One region of the Shewanella yunxiaonensis genome, then DNA from elsewhere that is predicted to be linked to it. Evidence: predicted binding sites of a transcription regulator. Region 1 holds the regulator's gene; the other holds the start of a gene.
What was found. The regulator sigma-54, encoded in region 1, starts transcription at its own class of promoters, with help from an activator protein. The targets are predictions, from matches to a motif close to GTTGGCACGNNNNTNGNNT.
Positions count from the first base shown of each region.

Region 2: a site for sigma-54 is predicted at 5,646-5,664, ahead of KDN34_RS04270 (YggN family protein). Genes of this name have one in related genera too.

Region 1 covers NZ_CP073587.1:504,274-514,158, reverse strand. Annotated here, with positions in the region: gene mlaE (lipid asymmetry maintenance ABC transporter permease subunit MlaE) at 1-421, opposite strand, end outside; gene mlaF (phospholipid ABC transporter ATP-binding protein MlaF) at 408-1,220, opposite strand; gene KDN34_RS02375 (calcium/sodium antiporter) at 1,549-2,505, shown strand; gene KDN34_RS02370 (KpsF/GutQ family sugar-phosphate isomerase) at 2,546-3,523, shown strand; gene kdsC (3-deoxy-manno-octulosonate-8-phosphatase KdsC) at 3,523-4,074, shown strand; gene lptC (LPS export ABC transporter periplasmic protein LptC) at 4,071-4,631, shown strand; gene lptA (lipopolysaccharide transport periplasmic protein LptA) at 4,618-5,151, shown strand; gene lptB (LPS export ABC transporter ATP-binding protein) at 5,148-5,876, shown strand; gene KDN34_RS02345 (RNA polymerase factor sigma-54) at 5,969-7,435, shown strand; gene hpf (ribosome hibernation promoting factor) at 7,465-7,755, shown strand; gene ptsN (PTS IIA-like nitrogen regulatory protein PtsN) at 7,755-8,198, shown strand; gene rapZ (RNase adapter RapZ) at 8,195-9,049, shown strand; gene KDN34_RS02325 (HPr family phosphocarrier protein) at 9,036-9,311, shown strand; gene mgtE (magnesium transporter) at 9,384-9,885, shown strand, end outside.
Region 2 covers NZ_CP073587.1:900,994-910,878, reverse strand. Annotated here, with positions in the region: gene proC (pyrroline-5-carboxylate reductase) at 1-321, shown strand, start outside; gene KDN34_RS04300 (YggT family protein) at 347-895, shown strand; gene yggU (DUF167 family protein YggU) at 895-1,182, shown strand; gene KDN34_RS04290 (DUF4426 domain-containing protein) at 1,263-1,694, shown strand; gene rdgB (RdgB/HAM1 family non-canonical purine NTP pyrophosphatase) at 1,761-2,363, shown strand; gene hemW (radical SAM family heme chaperone HemW) at 2,363-3,496, shown strand; gene KDN34_RS04275 (LysR family transcriptional regulator) at 3,570-4,511, opposite strand; gene KDN34_RS04270 (YggN family protein) at 4,811-5,602, opposite strand; one part of gene KDN34_RS04265 (IS3 family transposase) at 5,815-6,692, opposite strand; one part of gene KDN34_RS04265 (IS3 family transposase) at 6,692-7,043, opposite strand; gene KDN34_RS04260 (50S ribosome-binding protein YggL) at 7,139-7,462, opposite strand; gene trmB (tRNA (guanosine(46)-N7)-methyltransferase TrmB) at 7,485-8,201, opposite strand; gene mutY (A/G-specific adenine glycosylase) at 8,369-9,469, shown strand; gene KDN34_RS04245 (oxidative damage protection protein) at 9,477-9,758, shown strand.

The DNA of each region.
Region 1 (9,885 bases):
GAGGATCTACTGCCATCATTTCCAGACTCGACAGCTGTTCAGTGCTTTTCATCAACCCCAGTTCAGCGGTTAATGCCGAACCGGCCCTACCCGCAAACAATAAAGCGGTAACCACGGGGCCAAGTTCACGCAACAGACTCAAGGCAACTAAAGGCCCCAGGCTTTGTTCCGTGCCGAAATCCACTAAAATGGTATAGCCCTGCAGCGCCAATACCATGCCGATGAACAAACCGGAAACTAGGATGATCACCATCGACTGCACGCCAACAACATAAATCTGTTTGACCAGTAACGGTGTCCCTTTTTTGGGTCGAGGTAACTGTACCAACGACCCCCACAGCAACAATCCGGCTTTACCTAAGCCGGAAATCAATCCCAGAGCATCATGTCCGAGATCGGCAATAGAATCAGTCAGACGCACCCAGTAACTCCTTCTGATAATCCATGGCGGGATAATGGAATGGTACAGGACCATCCGGCGCACCATCGATAAACTGCCGTAATTGCGGATTGTCAGCCTGCCGTAACGCTTCCGGCGACCCTTCAGCAATAATCCGTTTATCCGCGATGACGTAGGCATAGTCGGCAATACTCAGGACTTCACCGACATCGTGAGACACCACAACCGAAGTCAGGGATAAGGCATCAGACAACTCGCGGATCAGTTTCACCAGCACGCCCATCGAGATGGGATCTTGTCCCGCAAACGGTTCATCGTACATCACCATTTCCGGTTCCATTGCAATCGCTCTGGCGAGTGCAGCACGTCGTTGCATCCCGCCGGAAAGTTCGCTGGGCATCAAGGATGCGGCACCGCGTAGCCCGACCGCCTCAAGCTTCATCAGGACGATACGGCGAATAATCGCTTCTGGCAGACCAGAATGTTCACGCAGTGCAAAAGCGGTGTTGTCGAATACGTTCATGTCAGTGAACAAGGCACCACTTTGAAACAGCATGCTCATACGCTTACGCACATCGAACAGCTCATGACGTGAGAGTTTATGGATGTTTTTCCCTTCAAACAGTACTTCACCGCTATCAGGAGTAAGCTGACCACCAATCAGCTTCAGCAATGTCGTTTTGCCGATACCACTGGGGCCCATTATGGCGGTTACCTTGCCTTTGGGGATGCTCAGATTGATCTTATCGTAGAGCACCCGGGAGCCCCTGCTGAAACAGAGGTTCTTGACTTCGACCAACGCAGTCTGGGTTTGGCTCATGTTTGCTTCCAGTTCTAAAAATTCCTGTTTTATGAGTGGGATTTGCCGCTTATCCCGTCACAGACGTAACCCTGAGTTACCGGAACGTTCTCAGATTGCCAACATCGATGTTTTGCATCTTGGAAACACTCCAATCATGTTAGTCACGCCAATCTGAACCGTTACTGAACAGCCTTCTGTGAACCAGAGGCCTTATATAATCAGCGATAAATTGTACGCAATAGAGTTACGGCACACAACTGGCAGCCCCAGTGGAAGAGGCGCCCTTTCAATTTCCAGCAAATACAGCGACAATGCAGCGCTAGGTTCAGGGAAAAACGATTGTTCAATGCTATTCAATATTTTTTTACTGTTGGCTGGACTGCTGTTTTTAGTCTGGAGCGCTGATAAATTTGTTTATGGTTCAAGTGCTTTGGCTCGAAACCTTGGGCTTCCCTCGTTATTAATTGGTTTGACGATTGTTGCCATGGGGAGTTCCGCACCAGAAATGTTTGTGGCGGCAACGGCATCATTATCCGCGCGACCAGACACCGCAATAGGCAATGTTCTGGGATCTAATGTTGCAAATATTTCGCTAATCTTGGGGATTACCGCATTATTTGGCGCAATTCGTGTCAGTTCTCAGACACTGTTTCGGGAAATTCCCCTGATGTTGATTGCCACCCTGTTTGCGGGTTACTGCCTTGCCGATCGGCAATTAACCCGTACAGAAGGGACAATACTGGTGCTGCTGTTTCTGACAGTGATGGGCTACCTTATCTGGCATGCTTTCGCTCACAGAGAACTGGAGGTGTTGGCGGATGACGCCGACAGCGATATTCCGAAAGATGTCGCCACTTGGAAAGCCTTGTGCTGGATTGCGGTCGGCATCATATTATTGCCACTGGCAGCTAACTGGATGGTCGAAGGTGCGGTCGGTATCGCCAAGTATTTTGGCATGTCAGATCTGGTGATTGGTCTCACAATTATCGCGGTTGGCACAAGTTTGCCGGAGTTAGCCGCCTGTATCATGGGTGTGCTGCGCCAAGAGGACGACCTGGCTATTGGCAATATCGTAGGTTCAAACCTGTTCAACATCCTTGCAGTGCTGGCTATTTCTGGATTAATTGCGCCCGGAGAAATAGATGCCTCAGCCGCCAGCCGGGATGTTTATATGGTGTTAGGTACCAGCACAGCACTGGCCTTATTGATCCTGTTGAGCAGCAAAAAGCAGCGCGAATTGAAAAGGTGGCACGGCGTCGCCTTGCTTACCAGCTTTGTATGCTATCAGATTAGCCTGTTCTAGCCTCCGCGTTGAGTGTTGAACAGAAACAAGAGAGAAAGATATGACAGATGCAAGTCAGTTGCGTCATTGGGGACGCAAAGTCATTGATATCGAAAAACAAGCCTTAGATAACCTGTATCAATACGTTGATTCTGAAGAATTTGCCCAGGCTTGCGAGATGATTTACCACTGCAGTGGCAAAGTGATCGTGATGGGGATGGGAAAATCCGGCCATGTAGGGAACAAGATTTCAGCGACGCTGGCCAGTACCGGTACGCCCGCTTTTTTTGTGCATCCGGGTGAAGCCAGCCACGGCGATCTTGGTGTCATCAGCCACAACGACATTGTGCTCGCCATTTCCAACTCCGGTGAATCCAATGAAATTCTTACCCTGATGCCAGTCATCAAGCGACAAGGCATTCCGGTTATCACCATGACGGGTAACCCGGAATCCACCATGGCCAAACTGGCACAACTGCACCTGTGTATTAAAGTGCCGGAGGAAGCCTGTCCATTAGGATTAGCCCCCACGTCCAGCACTACCGCGACCTTAGTCATGGGCGATGCACTGGCTATTGCGCTGCTGCAAGCGAAAGGGTTCACCAAGGATGATTTTGCGCTGTCTCATCCAGGGGGTGCCTTAGGTCGTAAACTATTGTTGAAAGTCGATAATGTCATGCACAAAGGTCATGACATTCCGCTGGTACATCATGATATCTGCATTACTGACGCCCTTTATGAAATCTCCAAAAAAGGCTTGGGAATGACCGCGGTAATTGACGGAGACAACAAGCTAGTAGGTATCTTTACTGATGGGGATTTGCGCAGAGTAATCGACGCAGAAGTCAATTTACGTCAGACCCGGATTGCGGATGTGATGACCCGTAACTGCATTACAATTAAAGCTAATATTCTTGCAGCAGAAGCCCTTAAGGTGATGGATGACCGCAGCATTAATGGCTTGATTGTCGTCGATGCCGAAAATCATCCGATAGGGGCGCTGAATATGCTGGATTTAGTCAACGCGGGGGTCATTTAATGGCGCAAGACAGCTTTTACGGACCCGTTGCCGATGAGATTTGGCAGTTAGCCAAGCAGATACGACTACTGATTTGTGACGTTGATGGCGTCTTTTCGGATGGCCGCATCTATCTTGGAAACCATGGTGAAGAACTCAAAGCGTTCCACACTCGTGACGGTTATGGCGTAAAAGCGTTGCTCAACGCCGGGATTCAAGTCGCGGTGATTACTGGACGTAAATCACAAATTGTTGAAGACCGTATGACGGCGCTAGGGATCCCTCATATATTTCAGGGCGTTGATAATAAATTGGAGCCATTCAACTGGCTGCTGCAACATTATCAACTACCACCACAACAGGTGGCCTATATTGGGGATGACATGGTGGATCTGCCGGTAATGCAACAGGTAGGCCTCAGCGTATGTGTTGCTGACGGGCATCCTCGGGTCAGACAGCTAGTGCATCTGGTCACCTATCTCAATGGCGGCTATGGGGCACTGCGTGAACTGGCAGATCTGTTACTGATGAGTCAGGATAAAATTGCATCCGCACACGGCATGAGTATATGAACAGAGTCACCTTGGCCATTATCGCGTTCTTTACTGCTGCACTGGTGTTGTACTGGCAGGTACAGAACAAACGCAATTCGGAAGCCACCCAGCTGTCTACCGATGTGATTCAGCCCGATTACGTAGCAGACGATTTACGCAGTGTCAGCTATGACCAAAACGGAATGATCTCCAGTCGGGTGTCAGCTAAGCACATGGAACACTATGAGCAGGATGACCGGACAGTATTTACTAATCCGGTATACTGGGTATTCCCAGACAAGGGTCAGACCGAGTGGCGCATGACCGCATTACAAGGACAACTCGATAAACACAGCAACAAGGTGGTGTTGCAAAATGATGTTATTATTGACGCCATCAGTCCAACTGAACCGATACAATCTATCAGTACCAGTTATCTGGAACTGAACCTTAGCAACATGATTATGACGTCAGACAAAAATATTCTGATCAATGGTCAGGACTTCAATATCACAGGTCTGGGGCTATACGCTGATCTCAATGCTCAGCAGGTCAAACTGCTTAGTCAGGTAAAAGGAACCTATGAAACGAAATAAGCTTATTTTCGCTGCTATGCTGTGCCTTACCAGCCTTTCAGCTGCTGCGGTTGATAAAGATCTGCTGCAACAACTGGAAATATCCGCGGATGCGCAGTCGGCAGATATCAAGAACAAGCAAGTCGTGTACAGCGGCCATGTGATTGTGACCCAAGGTTCAATGAAGCTCACAGCCGCCGAAGTCAACGCATCCAGTTCCGATAAAGACGGCGAAAGAGTATTGATTGCAAAAGGTTCACCGGCCACCTTTCGTCAGAAATTAGAAGATGGCCGTATTGCGAACGCCAGCGCCAATGAAATTCACTACAACATTAATAAACGCGTACTGACGCTCATCGGTAAAGCAAAGGTGGAACAAGGTGGCAGCGTTTCCACTGCAGAAAAAATTGTCTATGACCTTAAAAACCAGCAGTTGCAAGCCTCCAGCAGCGGCCAGGGAGAAGATCGTGTGACCACGGTCATCCAGCCTGACAACTACCAGCAGCAACCCAAAAAGGATCCCCAGCAGGAGCAGCAATGAGTAATACCTTGATCGCCCATAACCTTGCGAAAAGCTACAAAAAAAGAATGGTCGTGAAAGATGTCAGTCTGTCGGTTGCAACAGGTCAGATTGTGGGATTATTGGGACCCAATGGTGCAGGGAAAACCACGACATTTTACATGGTAGTCGGCTTGATCCAGAGCGATAAGGGACGGATCTTTATCGATCAAGATGAGCTGACCATGGATCCCATGCACCTTCGCGCTCGCAAAGGTATTGGCTATCTGCCGCAAGAAGCCAGTATTTTCCGTAAGCTAACTGTTCGCGATAACATCATGGCAGTATTGCAGATCAGAAAAGATCTGGATCGCGATGGCCGTGAAGAACAACTGGAACAGTTACTCGAAGAGTTTCACATCACCCATATTCGCGACAGCATGGGGATGTCACTTTCGGGAGGTGAGCGCCGGCGTGTAGAGATTGCCAGAGCCTTGGCCGCAGACCCGAAATTCATTCTGTTGGATGAACCCTTTGCTGGCGTAGACCCCATCTCCGTTATTGATATTAAAAAAATTATTGAACAATTGCGGTCACGTGGACTGGGTGTGCTGATTACGGATCATAACGTGCGTGAAACACTTGATGTTTGTGAACATGCATACATTGTCAGCCACGGACAACTGATCGCCGAAGGCACCCCTGCCGAGATCCTCGACAACCAACAAGTCCGTGCTGTGTACTTGGGTGAACAATTCAAGCTATAGTAAACACCGGGAGCGCTTACAGCTTTAAAACGTTAAAGTCTGTAATTACTAGAATTTTTATAAAGTTATAAGATGTAGGGGTAAGCGGTAACATGAAAACGTCACTCCAGCTCAAACTGGGTCAACAGCTGACCATGACACCTCAACTGCAGCAGGCAATACGTTTGCTGCAGCTGTCGTCGCTGGAGTTACAACAGGAAATTCAAGAAGCCTTAGAAGCAAACCCGCTGCTGGAAGTGAATGAAGACAACCAAAGCACCGACAGCAATCATGATATCGATAACAATTTAGAGGCACCGGAGCCGAGCGAACATATCGAAGATAGTTCGACGGTAGAAACCTCGGATGCACTCACTAGCCAGGCACTCCCTGAAGAGCTGCCAATGGATACTACCTGGGATGAGGTTTTTACTGCCGCTCCGGCTATGTCCAGTGGTCCTATCCGTGATGACGATACCCCATTTCAGGGAGAAACTTCTGAAGGTTTGCATGAACACCTGGAATGGCAGAAGAACCTGACACCGTTCTCAGAAACTGATGCAGCAATCGCCACTGCAATTATCGAAGCGATTGATGATCAAGGATATCTGACGCAAACCACGGAGGATATTCTGGATGCTATGGGCAATCCGGAAATCGAGCTAGAAGAAGTAGAAGCGGTATTGAAACGCATCCAACACTTCGATCCTGTCGGTGTCGCTGCACGGGATCTGCGTGAATGTTTGCTGATCCAGCTGTCGCAATATAGTGATGACACCCCGCATCTCGAAAACGCCATTATGCTGCTGGAACAGCATCTTGACCTGATCGCTGCCAAAGATTATCGCACACTGATGCGCAAGACCCGTTTGAGAGAAGAAGATCTGCGTGACGCGATTAGTTTGATCCAATCGCTTAATCCACGTCCCGGACTATTAGTGCAGCCTCAGGATGACGAGTACGTGATCCCAGATGTCAGCGTGTGGAAGAAAAATGGTCGCTGGGTGGTAGAACTCAACCCAGACTGCATGCCCAAACTCAGTATTAATCAGCAATATGCCGCTATGGCCCGCAGTGCGCGGAGCCAATCCGACAGCCAGTTTATCCGCGGACACCTGCAAGAAGCCAAATGGTTTATCAAGAGTCTGGAAAGCCGCAATGAAACACTACTAAAGGTGGCTAACTGCATTGTACAGTTTCAGCAGGGATTCTTTGAATATGGCGAAGAAGCCATGAAACCGATGGTGCTCAATGATATTGCCGAAGCCGTTGATATGCACGAATCGACAATTTCCCGAGTGACAACGCAGAAATACATGCATACGCCACGCGGTATATTTGAGCTAAAATATTTCTTTTCCAGCCACGTCGGTACTGAAGACGGTGGCGAATGTTCATCGACGGCAATCCGCGCCTTTATCAAAAAACTGGTGGCCGCGGAGAACCAGAAAAAGCCGCTCAGCGACAGCAAAATGGCACAGTTGCTGGCTGAGCAGGGAATTAACGTGGCACGCCGAACCATCGCCAAATACCGCGAAGCCATGATGATCCCACCATCGAATCAGCGTAAGAGTTTGTAATTCCACAGTACCCCTATGGAGGACACCCTATGCAAATCAACCTGGCAGGCCATCATATTGAGATCACCGACTCGTTGCGCAGCTATGTGGAGAGTAAATTTGCAAAACTTGAACGCCATTTCGAACAGATCAATAATGTGCACGTCGTACTCAATGTTGAGAAAGCAATACAACGAGTCGAAGCCAAGCTACATCTGAATGGTGGAGAGGTGCACGGCACCGCAGAACACACCGATATGTACGCTGCCATCGACGCTCTAATTGATAAATTGGATCGTCAGGTCATTAAATACAAAGAAAAGCTGACAAAATACTCATGATGGAACTTAGTACCATCCTGCGGCCGGAGTGTACCGCATGTGCCACACCCGGCAGCAAGAAAAAGGTATTGGAGCTCATCAGCGAACTCGCAGCAGCCCAGTATCCAAACCTGTCGTCCCAAGCCATTTTCGAAAGTCTGCTGGTCAGAGAGAAAATGGGAAGTACCGGTATCGGGAATGGCATTGCCATTCCCCATGGTCGCTTGCCGGACATTAAAGATCCTATCGCCGTGCTGATTAAGTGCGACGAACCGATCCCCTTTGACGCTATCGATAATCAACCGGTAGACATCTTGTTTGCGTTGGTAGTGCCCGCCGATCAATGTCAGCAGCATCTCAGTACTTTGTCGGCGATGGCCGAGAAACTCAGTGATAAGCTGATACTCAAGCAACTGCGGAAAGCCACCACCAAAGAAGAACTGTATCAGGTGATCACCGGATGAAATTGGCCATTGTCTCAGGCCGCTCAGGCTCAGGAAAATCTGTAGCGTTACGAGTGCTGGAAGACTTGGGCTATTACTGCGTTGATAACCTGCCACTCCCCATGATTGGCAGTCTGTTAGACAATCTGCGCGGCAGTAACGAACTGGTCGCGATTAGCGTCGATGTGCGCAACATGCCTAACCAGGAAAAAGTCCTGGAAAGTCAGATACAAAATCTGCCACAAGGCACTGAAGTCATCAGTTTCTTTTTAAACGCATCCGATAAGGTGCTGCTTAAACGTTACAGTGAAACCCGACGTCTACATCCGTTATCCAAGAGCAAAATCTCCCTTAAAGATGCGATTGAGCAGGAAGGCAAACTACTCGCGCCGATGTCGCAGCTAATGGATCACTACATAGATACCTCTAACATGAATATCTATGAGCTGAGTGACACCGTACGCGAAATTTTGCTGGGGACAGTGACCAAGGAGCTGGTGATTAACTTTGAGTCGTTTGGCTTTAAGCACGGTCTCCCCGCAGAAGCTGATTTCATCTTTGATGCGCGCTTTCTACCTAATCCTCATTGGGAGCCGCAGTTAAGACCGTTAACTGGGCTTGACGAACCAGTACGTGAGTTTCTCAACCGTCAGCCACTGGTGAATAAATTCATCTGGCAGATCGAGAACCTGCTCGATACCTGGCTGCCGCACTTGGAGCGCAATAACCGTAGCTATCTGACCGTTGCTATCGGTTGCACTGGTGGCCAACATCGTTCAGTGTACGTTGCTGAACAACTGGCTAAACGCTTCAGCAACAGTAAACATAAAGTGCAGGCTCATCACCGGGATTTAGCGCATGCCAAGAATTGAGCGCGAAGTCACCATACAGAACAAGCTCGGGTTACATGCACGGGCCGCGACCAAATTGGCGGTACTGGCAAACGAGTTTGATGCCAACATCCTTTTAGTTCAGGGACAAAAACAAGCATCAGCGGCGAGCGTGCTGGGATTGCTCATGCTGGAAACGGGCATGGGGAAAACGATTCGTCTGATTGTTGATGGTCCCGATGCTGAACCGGCAATGGAGGCTATTTGTAACTTGATCAACTCTCGCTTTGACGAAGCCAGTTAGTAGTTCCTTTCTGATATTTCCCATTGTAAGCTAGCTTAATTTCCCGTTACTACAAATGCTTAAGGGAAAAGGATGCCAGCAGAAACCCAGGCCCAACAAACTGCGATTGATCATCTTGAACACCTGAACCAGGCACTAGACAGTGGCTTATTTGTTCATGTGCGCGAAATGTTGCACCACATGGCCCCAGCCGATATCGCCCACATTCTGGAATCATCCCCACCGAAGACCCGTCAAATCCTATGGCAATTAGTTGACCACGCTCATAGTGGCGAGATCCTTGAAGAGTTGGGCGAAGACATGAAGGATCAACTGATCAGCCTGATGAGTCCAACCCATCTGGCTAAAGTCACCGCCGGCATGGATACCGACGATCTGGCGTATGTCCTACGTAGCCTGCCCGATAGCTTGTATCGTCAGGTGTTACAATCGATGAGTGTCCAGGATCGCACTCGCGTTGAACAAGCACTTTCTTATCCGGATGATACCGCTGGAAGTCTGATGAATACCGATACGGTGACCATCAGACCAGACGTCAACATCGATGTGGTGTTGCGTTACCTGCGCCAGCGGG
Region 2 (9,885 bases), 400 kb from region 1:
AATCTGGTAATCGCACTTGCGGGTAGCTCTCCAGCCTACTTTTTCCTGTTTGTCGAGGCTATGATAAAGGCGGCTGCCGATCTTGGCATGGATGAAGAGAAAGCCAGAACCCTGGCACAGCAGGCAGCACTCGGGGCGGCGAAGATGCTGCAGGAAAATCCACAGCTTTCGCCGGAACAATTGCGTAAAAATGTCACCTCGAAAGGTGGCACAACGCACGAAGCTGTAGAAACCTTCAAACAGGGCGATCTACCAGGGCTAGTAAAACAAGCTATGAACAACTGTATTGCCAGAGCTGAAGCAATGGCTAAACAATTCTGATTAACCATAGAGAACTACGACATCCATGAATGCATTCGCTTATCTAGTCAACACGCTGTTTGATCTATATCTGATGGTGGTAATTCTGCGTATCTGGTTACAACTGGCTCGGGCAGATTTCTATAACCCTTTCAGCCAGTTTATCGTGAAGGCGACCCATCCGATTGTGGCACCTATGCGCCGTATTCTGCCTGCCGTTGGCGGCATTGATACCGCATCAGTCGTGCTGGCGCTGGCAGTCGTCATAATAAAAATTTTGCTGCTGTCACTGATAGCGGGAGCACAATTCGATTTCGCCACCACCCTATTATTTGCGCTTGTGTCTGTCATTAAGGAAGCCGGAGTTCTGTTGTTCTGGATCCTGATTATCCGCGCCATCCTCAGTTGGGTAAGCCAGGGGAGCAATCCATTTGAATATGTGTTGGTGCAATTGACCGAACCATTACTGAGCCCTATCCGCCGTATCATTCCGCCTATGGGAGGATTAGATCTGTCAGTCCTGATACTGATGATTGGTCTCAATTTTCTGAACATGCTGTTAAGCCAGTATATTCCATACTGGGCTGTGGCCTGATGGCCGCAGTAGTGCAAGAGCAGCAGGACCTGCTGCTCTGTCTCTACATTCAACCCAAAGCCAGCCGCGATCAGTGGGTTGGCATTCATGGTGACGAGCTAAAAGTCGCCATCACCGCCCCGCCAGTTGATGGAAAAGCGAATGCCCATCTGGAAAAATGGCTGGCGAAAGCCTTTCGAGTGCCCAAAAGCCAAGTACAGATAGTGAAAGGTGAATTAGGACGTCACAAGCAGATTCGTATCGTGTCGCCTAATGAGATCCCGGATGTGATCCAACAATTACTCTGAGCTTATCTGTGACCGGCATAGGCTTCTGTCGTCATTACAGTTATAATCCCCGCCATGTTGCAGTAACCCTCAGAATCTCAGTGCGCCGAATTCTACTGTTAGTTGTGTTATGGCTGGCTACAGTCAGCATTGCCTATGCAGAGCAGAATCTGCAGGTTGGGCATTACAACATTCACTACATGGCATTACCCAGCACGTTTCTGACGCCAGCAATTGCCCATAACTACGGAATTGAACGCACGGCTTATACCGGGTTTCTCAATATCGTCGTGCAAGACCTCAACCAACCCGGGAAACCTATGGTACCGGTAGCGATCAGCGGAATTGCCACCAACATTCTTGATGCCCGCTTTAAACTGAAGTTTCGCGAAATTCGCGAGGGCAGCTCGATATATTACCTGGCAGAATGCCCTTATCGGGATACCGAAGAGATCCGCTTTCAGCTAGTGATCCGCAAAGATAATGACCTGAATACTACTCTGGATTTTAGCCAAAAATTCTTTAACGACTAGCCTGATGTTTTGCCATCATCGCCAGAGTTTGGCTATCATTGCGCCAACTCAACGCAGGAAATATCCATGAAAAAAATTGTGTTAGCCAGCGGCAACAAAGGCAAACTGGCCGAATTTGCTGACATGCTGGCAGACTTCAATATCGAAGTTGTGCCGCAGAGCACCTTTAAGGTCACAGAAGCTGTCGAAGACGGCTTGAGCTTTGTGGAAAATGCCATCATCAAAGCCCGTCATGCCGCCAAAGCGACCGGCCTGCCTGCCATTGCCGATGATTCAGGGTTGGAAGTTGACGCACTCCATGGCGCGCCGGGCATTTACTCCGCCCGCTACAATGGCGAACACGCCACCGCGGTATCAAATTACCAAAAGCTGTTAATGGCATTACAACAACAACCTGCACCACGTACTGCGCGCTTTCAGTGTGTATTGGTATATATGCGCCATGAAAATGATCCCACCCCGATCATCTGCCAAGCATCCTGGGAAGGTGAGATTGGTGATGAAGCCAAAGGCGAACATGGTCATGGCTACGATCCGGTGTTTATCCCGCGGGGATTTCGCCAGACTGCCGCCGAACTCAGCAGTGATGAAAAGAACCAACTGAGCCATCGCGGAAAAGCGTTAAAACTGCTGCTGGAAGCCTTTCATCAGCAAGGGATTATCGATTGATGCTGACGTTGCCGCCATTAAGTCTCTATATCCATATTCCCTGGTGCGTGCGTAAATGCCCCTACTGTGATTTTAATTCTCATGCCCAGCAAGGAGAGTTACCGCAGCAACAGTATGTGGATGCACTGCTAGCAGACTTAACAGCAGATTTACCTTATGTGCAGCAGCGCTCGTTGCACAGCATTTTTATTGGTGGTGGCACTCCGTCACTGTTTGATGCCAGTCAGATAGCCCGGCTACTGCAAGGCGTAAGACAACGCATTCCCTTTAGTGATGACATTGAAATCACTATGGAAGCCAATCCCGGCACGCTGGAACATGATGATTTTGCCGCCTATCGGAAGGCCGGGGTTACCCGCGTATCGATGGGCGTACAGAGTTTTGCCACCGACAAACTCAATATTCTGGGCCGTATTCACGGCAGTGACGAAGCCAAAAAGGCAGCCAAGGCTTTGGCTAGCGCAGGTTATCAGAGCTTTAATCTGGATCTGATGCACGGCCTGCCGGGACAGGATCTACAACAAGCACTGAGTGATATTGAAACCGCAGCTGCGCTGAATCCACCACATTTATCCTGGTATCAGCTCACCATTGAGCCCAATACCCTGTTCCATTCCAGACCACCACAGCTACCGGATGATGAAGCGTTATGGCAGATTTACCGCAGCGGCCAACAACGGCTGGCAGAACTGGGCTATCGCCAGTATGAGATTTCCGCCTATGCCAAACCCGACTTCGAATGTCGCCATAACCGCAACTATTGGGAGTTTGGCGATTATCTTGGCATTGGCTGTGGCGCTCACGGCAAAATTACCTTGTTACCGCAGCAGCAACTCTTTCGCACCGTCAAAGTTAAGCATCCTAAAGGTTATCTGGCGGGGAATTACCTTTATGAAGTCAATGATATCGCTACCGACGACCTGCCACTGGAATATCTGATGAATCGTCTGCGGTTGATGGTGCCAATCCCCAAAGCTGAATTTGAAAGTCGCACCGGCCTGGCTGCATCATTATTGGATGAGGGTATGCAGCGCGGCATAGACAAGGGGCTGGTTATCACACATCCCGATAGCTGGGAACTTACCGAAAAAGGCCACTTTTTTGTCAACGAGCTGCTAGGCGAATTTTGCTGAGCGATTGATGATGGCTCCACAATAAAAAAATCCTCCACTAACGGAGGATTTTTTTAACTCAGACACCCAGGGTTTACTGACGCTTGGCAAAAATGTCGGCGTATTTTTCATCCCAAATAGGTGGGGTACCGATATGATTTTTAATGAAATCAATAAAGGCACTCACCTTTGGTGCCAAGTGTTTACGGCGCGGATATACGGCCTGTAATGGCAAGTGGTGTACCAAGTGCCACTCCGGTAATAATGGCACCAACTTACCTTCTTCGATTTCATTTTCCAGCAGGTAAGTCGCCATATATACAATACCCAGGCCACTAACTGCGGCGGATTTTAGCGCTGGCGCGTTATCAACGCGGAAGTTACCATTCACGCCGATCTCGCAGTAGTCGTCGCCGCGCTTGAACTGCCAGACGCTGTGCTCGTGCCACTCACCGTGATAGACCAGACAGTTATGTTCTACCAACTGTTCCGGACGGCTCGGCTTACCGTGATTAGCAATATAGGCAGGTGAAGCTAACAGCATGAATTGGCATTTCATTAACGGTCGAGCCACCATACCCAGCGGCAGCTGTTCTGACATGGTCAGTAACAGATCCAAACCTTCACTTACCACATCAACCTTGTGATCCAGCAAACTGACTTGCAATTCCAGCTCTGGATGGCGCGACATAAATTCGGGCAATGCCGGAATAATATGGGCAGTGCCGAAGGATTGAGAGATACCAAGTTTCAGTACGCCACGCGTGGCATCATTCAGATTATGCACACTGGCGACAGCCTGGTCGGCACCGCGTAACAATTCTTCACCTTGGGTATAAAGCAGATTACCTGCTTCAGTCAGGCTAAGACTACGAGTAGTTCGCTGAATAAGTTGAACACCAAGCTTGTGTTCCAGATCAGCTACCTGGGTACTGACCTTGGACTTTGAGATCCCCAGACGACGCGCTGCAGCACTGAAACTGCCAGCACGGGCAACATGGGTAAAAATCGCAATGGGTTCCAATAGTTCTAACATGAAAGTCGCCTTAAGCCTTTAACTTCTTTAAGTTTTTAACGACAAAGTCATCACTCCGACCTTGGGAGCAATCAACAGAAAACCTGCGAATCACACATCATTGATGAATGTGTTGCCAAGCCATCTCTAGCAACGGTGGCAGGTTAGCGTGGAAAAGTATATCAAGTCTTTGTTCGCTACTCTAACCCCATCGTTCTGTATTCGCAAAAAAGACCGGATAAATCAAATAAAAAACCCCGCACAGGAAGGATGAAGTGCGGGGAAAGGTCTACGTACAAGGAAGTTATTAATTAACGCGATTAGGGCCGACCAGAAATCAGTGGATATGCGGATAACGCAGGGACACTTTTACGCAATTGCCCTTCAATCACCTGCAATTGCTGGAAATTTTCACAAAGCGCATCGGCACGCTTATCTATCGCATCAGAACGGGCATCCATCTTCTGATCGATCGCTTCGCCAAGCTTGTCCATCTTCTCGCCAAAAGCGTCCATGCGTTCACTAAAGTCACCTTCACCATCCATCATGCTCTTACCGATATTGACCATGATGGAACCCATAGACTGCATCACCAGATCTTCAACCTGCTTGGAAAACTCTTCATCGAATGCTTTATCTATGGTGTCGTCAGTTGCGCCAATAAAATAGGTATCGCCATTGTGGTACACCACTTTACTGATACGCTCATGCAGCTTACCCATCATATCGTTGAGCTTGGCACCGGTTTCATCACCGAGCAGCGGCGTTAATGCAGTAGTTACCGCCTCATTAGCCATACTCAAAGCGTCACTTACCACACCGACAACTTCCGGCATCTGTTGAGCCATACGCTGATGATATTGATTCAGCAATTGTTTCTGTTCAGCATTGAGCGGCACTTCCTTACCATCCACATACAAGTGGTCCATCTCAATACGGTAATATTCTTTCCCTTTCTCGCCGACGACCATCTGCTGTGGTGTAAGGGTGACATCGTAATTCAGCGACACATTGCAGCTATCGTGGTGATGGCCAATTTCCATCGCGGCGGCAGACATTGCCGGTATCAATAATGCGCATCCCAGAGTCATGCCCAGCATCAGAGTTTTCATTCGAGTTATCCTTTTCAAATTATTCATCAAACTGAAAGCAGTAAAGCACACACCATGCCAAATTTTATCTTATTGTATTTTATATGAATTTTTACAACATGAATCGATATCTAGCTATGCGGTAGCGAAACACACCAGCTTTTGGTGAATATGACAATAAAGAAAGGTGAAAAGGTTGGAACATGTCCCGTCCTAAGATAGGTTGACAGTTTTTAGGCCAGCTCCCGTAGCTGGCCTTTTCTATTGTGCACCTGATTGGGTGTTGCCATATCTAAACTCAGGTGCGGTCTCATTTCGTTATATATCGCTATCGATTCTCGAACAAGTATCTTCAGCTCTTCCAGCGTTTTACATCGATACAGGAAAAACTCTTGCTTCAGTATGCCATTGACTCTTTCCGCTAGTGCATTTTGATAGCAATCATAACCGTCTGTCATTGACGGCTGAATATGGTTCGCTATCAGTTCATCCTGATAAACGGCTGCGCAATATTGCGCTCCCCGGTCTGAGTGATGCACTGCATTAGCGATATAGCGCTTATCCCTAACCGCCATTTTCAGCGCTTTCACCACGCTGTCTGCTTTCATGTCTGTACTCAAGTGATGACCGACTATCTTGCGTGATACGGCATCGGTAACCAGTGACAAATAGTGCACGCCTTGGTCTGACTCAAGATAGGTGATATCGCTGACCAGTACATGCTCTGCATCATGCAGCCCGTCTGCTTTCAGCAGGTTAGGATGCTTCTTCATCCAGTGCTTGCTAAACGTCGTTTTGGTGTAACTTCTCTTGGGTTTAACCAGCAAGCCCTCATTTCTCAAATAGGTAAAGAATCCATCCCGTCCGAGTTTGATATCCTGTTCAATCAGCATAGGTTTTATCAATGTGTAGAGCTTGCGTGTGCCCAATCGCGGCATATATTTACGCCAGTATTGTACGGAGTCTTTGATGACCGATAATTCCGTTCTCCGACTATTCATCCGGGCAACTGCCTGGTAAACACCTTGCCTTGAAATACCGACAGCACGACATGCGGCTGCCAGGTTTATTTCGCTTTTGGCTTTGGCTTGCCAGACATACCGGATAAGTACTTTTTTCTTAAACCAGCTCCGTATTCATTATCCATGATATCGACCATACCATTGAGGATTTGGTTACGCAGTTTCTCTTCGGCTAACTCACGCTCAAGGCGTTTGATAGTTTGTGCTGGGGTTTCTTTTGAATGTGGCATAAGGGGATGCTGAAAAGGTTTCGACCAATCGAGTCTACCATGCTTTCTGAGCCAAACGAGTACGGTTGTCTTGCCCTGAATGCCAAAGCGCTTCTGGGCTTGTTTGTACGTCATCTCGCCTTTTTCGACACGCTCTACGATACCTAATTTAAAGGCTAAGGTGTAATCACGTTGCGTGCGCTTACGGCTTGAGTTAGTTGATGTCGCCATAAAGAAGTCCTCTTTATGTCAACGTATTTCAGGACGGGACAACAAACACAAAAAAAGCAGTGCCATAGCACTGCCTTTCAATAAATCAGGGACGATTAACCCCACCAGATATCGTAGAGTTCGCTGATCTCTATCTCTTCGACATTGAGGCTTTTCAGAAAACGCTCAACGGCCTGACGGTCATCATCAGTACATTTACCAAGACGTTGAGTGGCGACAACGCCATCCCATAAGCGATGGCCACCGCCATGGAAACCTAGCTCACGCGGCTCAATCACTTCATTGATAAAGCGTTCTACGTGCTCATCAATAGCGTCTTCGCTCAGGCTGTCAGCAAAGCGCCAGCTCACATCGAAACCTAACTCCTGAAACTCATCAACCCGCAACTTTTTGCGCAAACGGCGACTACGAATGGCCATGGCAACCTCTCTGTTACTTTCGTTATTCGGTACGTTCGAACATCAAATCCCAAACACCATGCCCAAGGCGTTGGCCGCGGGCTTCAAATTTGGTCAGTGGCCGATAGTCAGGCCGAGCCACCACAGTACCATCAACTGACTGATTTTTATAGCCTGGAGCCTGGTTCATCACTTCCAGCATGTGTTCGCTGTAGTTTTCCCAGTCCGTTGCCATATGAAATACACCACCGATTTTTAACCGGGAACGCAATAACTGCACAAATTCTGGCTGCACAATACGGCGCTTATGGTGACGTTTTTTATGCCAAGGGTCAGGGAAAAACAGCTGCACGCGCGCCAATGAAGATTCTGGAATAGTGTGCTGCAACACTTCCACGGCATCATGATGAAACACCCGTAGATTTTTCACACCTGCTTCAGCGGCCGCTGCCAGACAGGCACCAACGCCAGGCTTATGGACTTCAATACCGATGAAATCTTTTTCTGGTGCCGCTTGTGCCATTGCCACCAGCGATGCGCCCATGCCGAAACCAATCTCCAGCACCACATCGGCATTACGACCAAATATCTGCTGCAAATCCATCGCTTCAGCCGAGTATTCCAACCCCATGCTATCCCAATGTTGCTCAATAGCCTGTTCCTGGCCTTTGGTCAGGCGCCCTTCTCGCAACACAAAGCTTTTGACTTTGCGCAGATACTTGCCTTCTTCATTATATTCAGCAGTGGTGACTTCGCTCATTATTGCCCCTGACCTGGCCAGACATCATAAAAAGAAGGGCATTATGCAAAGTTCATCGGTGAGTGCAAGCCCCGCTTGTGGAAAAGTATATCAATAAGCGATTAGTTCGCTATCAACCACAGCAATATACCTTGTACAGAGATCCGGCTAAAGCTACACTGCGGCCCATGAAAACACCGTCTTTTTCGCAACGCATTATCACCTGGTACGGTCAGCACGGCCGTAAAACCCTGCCCTGGCAACTCAATAAAACCCCTTATAAAGTATGGGTTTCAGAAATTATGTTGCAACAAACACAGGTAGCAACGGTCATCCCCTACTTCAACCGTTTTATGGAGCGCTTTCCCAATGTGGTAGCACTGGCAGACGCTGATACTGATGAAGTGCTGCATCTGTGGACCGGACTGGGCTACTATGCCCGCGCCCGCAATCTGCATAAGGCGGCGCAGTTAATCCGCGACAAACACAACGGAGAATTCCCCGAACAGTTTGATGCAGTGATGGCACTGCCAGGCGTAGGCCGCTCCACTGCAGGAGCCATTCTGTCACTGTCGCTCGGCCAGTATCATCCAATTCTGGACGGTAACGTAAAACGCGTACTGGCCCGCCACGCCGCGATTGACGGCTGGCCGGGACAGCCCAAAGTCGAGCAAGCACTGTGGCAACTGGCAACGGAACGGTCACCGACCACCGAGATTGCCCAATACAATCAGGCGATGATGGATATGGGAGCTGGCATCTGCACCCGCTCACGGCCTGCCTGTGCGCAATGTCCGGTAGCACTTGACTGTCAAGCGCAACAGATGGGCAAACAGCGCGACTATCCAGGGAAAAAACCGAAGAAAGCCATTCCTGCCAAAGATGCCTGGCTGCTGGTGATCAGACATAACGACGATATCTTGCTGCAGAAACGGCCACCTGCTGGCATCTGGGGCGGACTCTGGTGTTTTCCGCAATACGCCACTAAAACGGTGTTACAACAAGCGGTAACCACGCTGGGTTATGCACCCGACCAACTCGAAGAACTGCCAGGATTTCGCCATACCTTCAGTCACTTCCATCTGGATGCACAGCCACTGCTGCTCACATTACAGAGTGATGCCGACACGATTGCAGCGAAATTACAGCAAACTGCCGAATCGCAGGATGCGGTCATGGAAGCTGCCCCCAGTCTCTGGTATAACTTAGGCCAACCATCACGGGTCGGACTGGCCGCCGCTACCGAGCGGGTTCTGGTCGGCTTAAAACCTAGTGCAATTGAGGAGTAACAGTCTTATGGCACGCACAGTTCACTGCGTCTATTTCAACAAAGAAGCTGACGGGCTGGATTTTCAACTCTATCCGGGTGAAATCGGCAAACGCATTTTCGACAACATCAGCAAAGAAGCCTGGGCGGCATGGCAGCATAAGCAAACCATGTTGATTAACGAAAAAAAACTTAACATGATGAATGCTGAACATCGTAAGTTTCTTGAAGAACAGATGGTGCACTTCCTGTTTGAAGGCGGTGATGTCCACGTTGAAGGCTACGTACCACCAAAAGAAGAAGAGCTGTAACATTTTGAGGCTCTTCTACAAAATATAAATATCAATAGCTAATTAAATCTCGTTTAAATCTATTTATAGAGGTTTATGACTGAGACTCTCAGTTCACCAAGGGGCTAACGGTCGGCGAAAAGGCAAT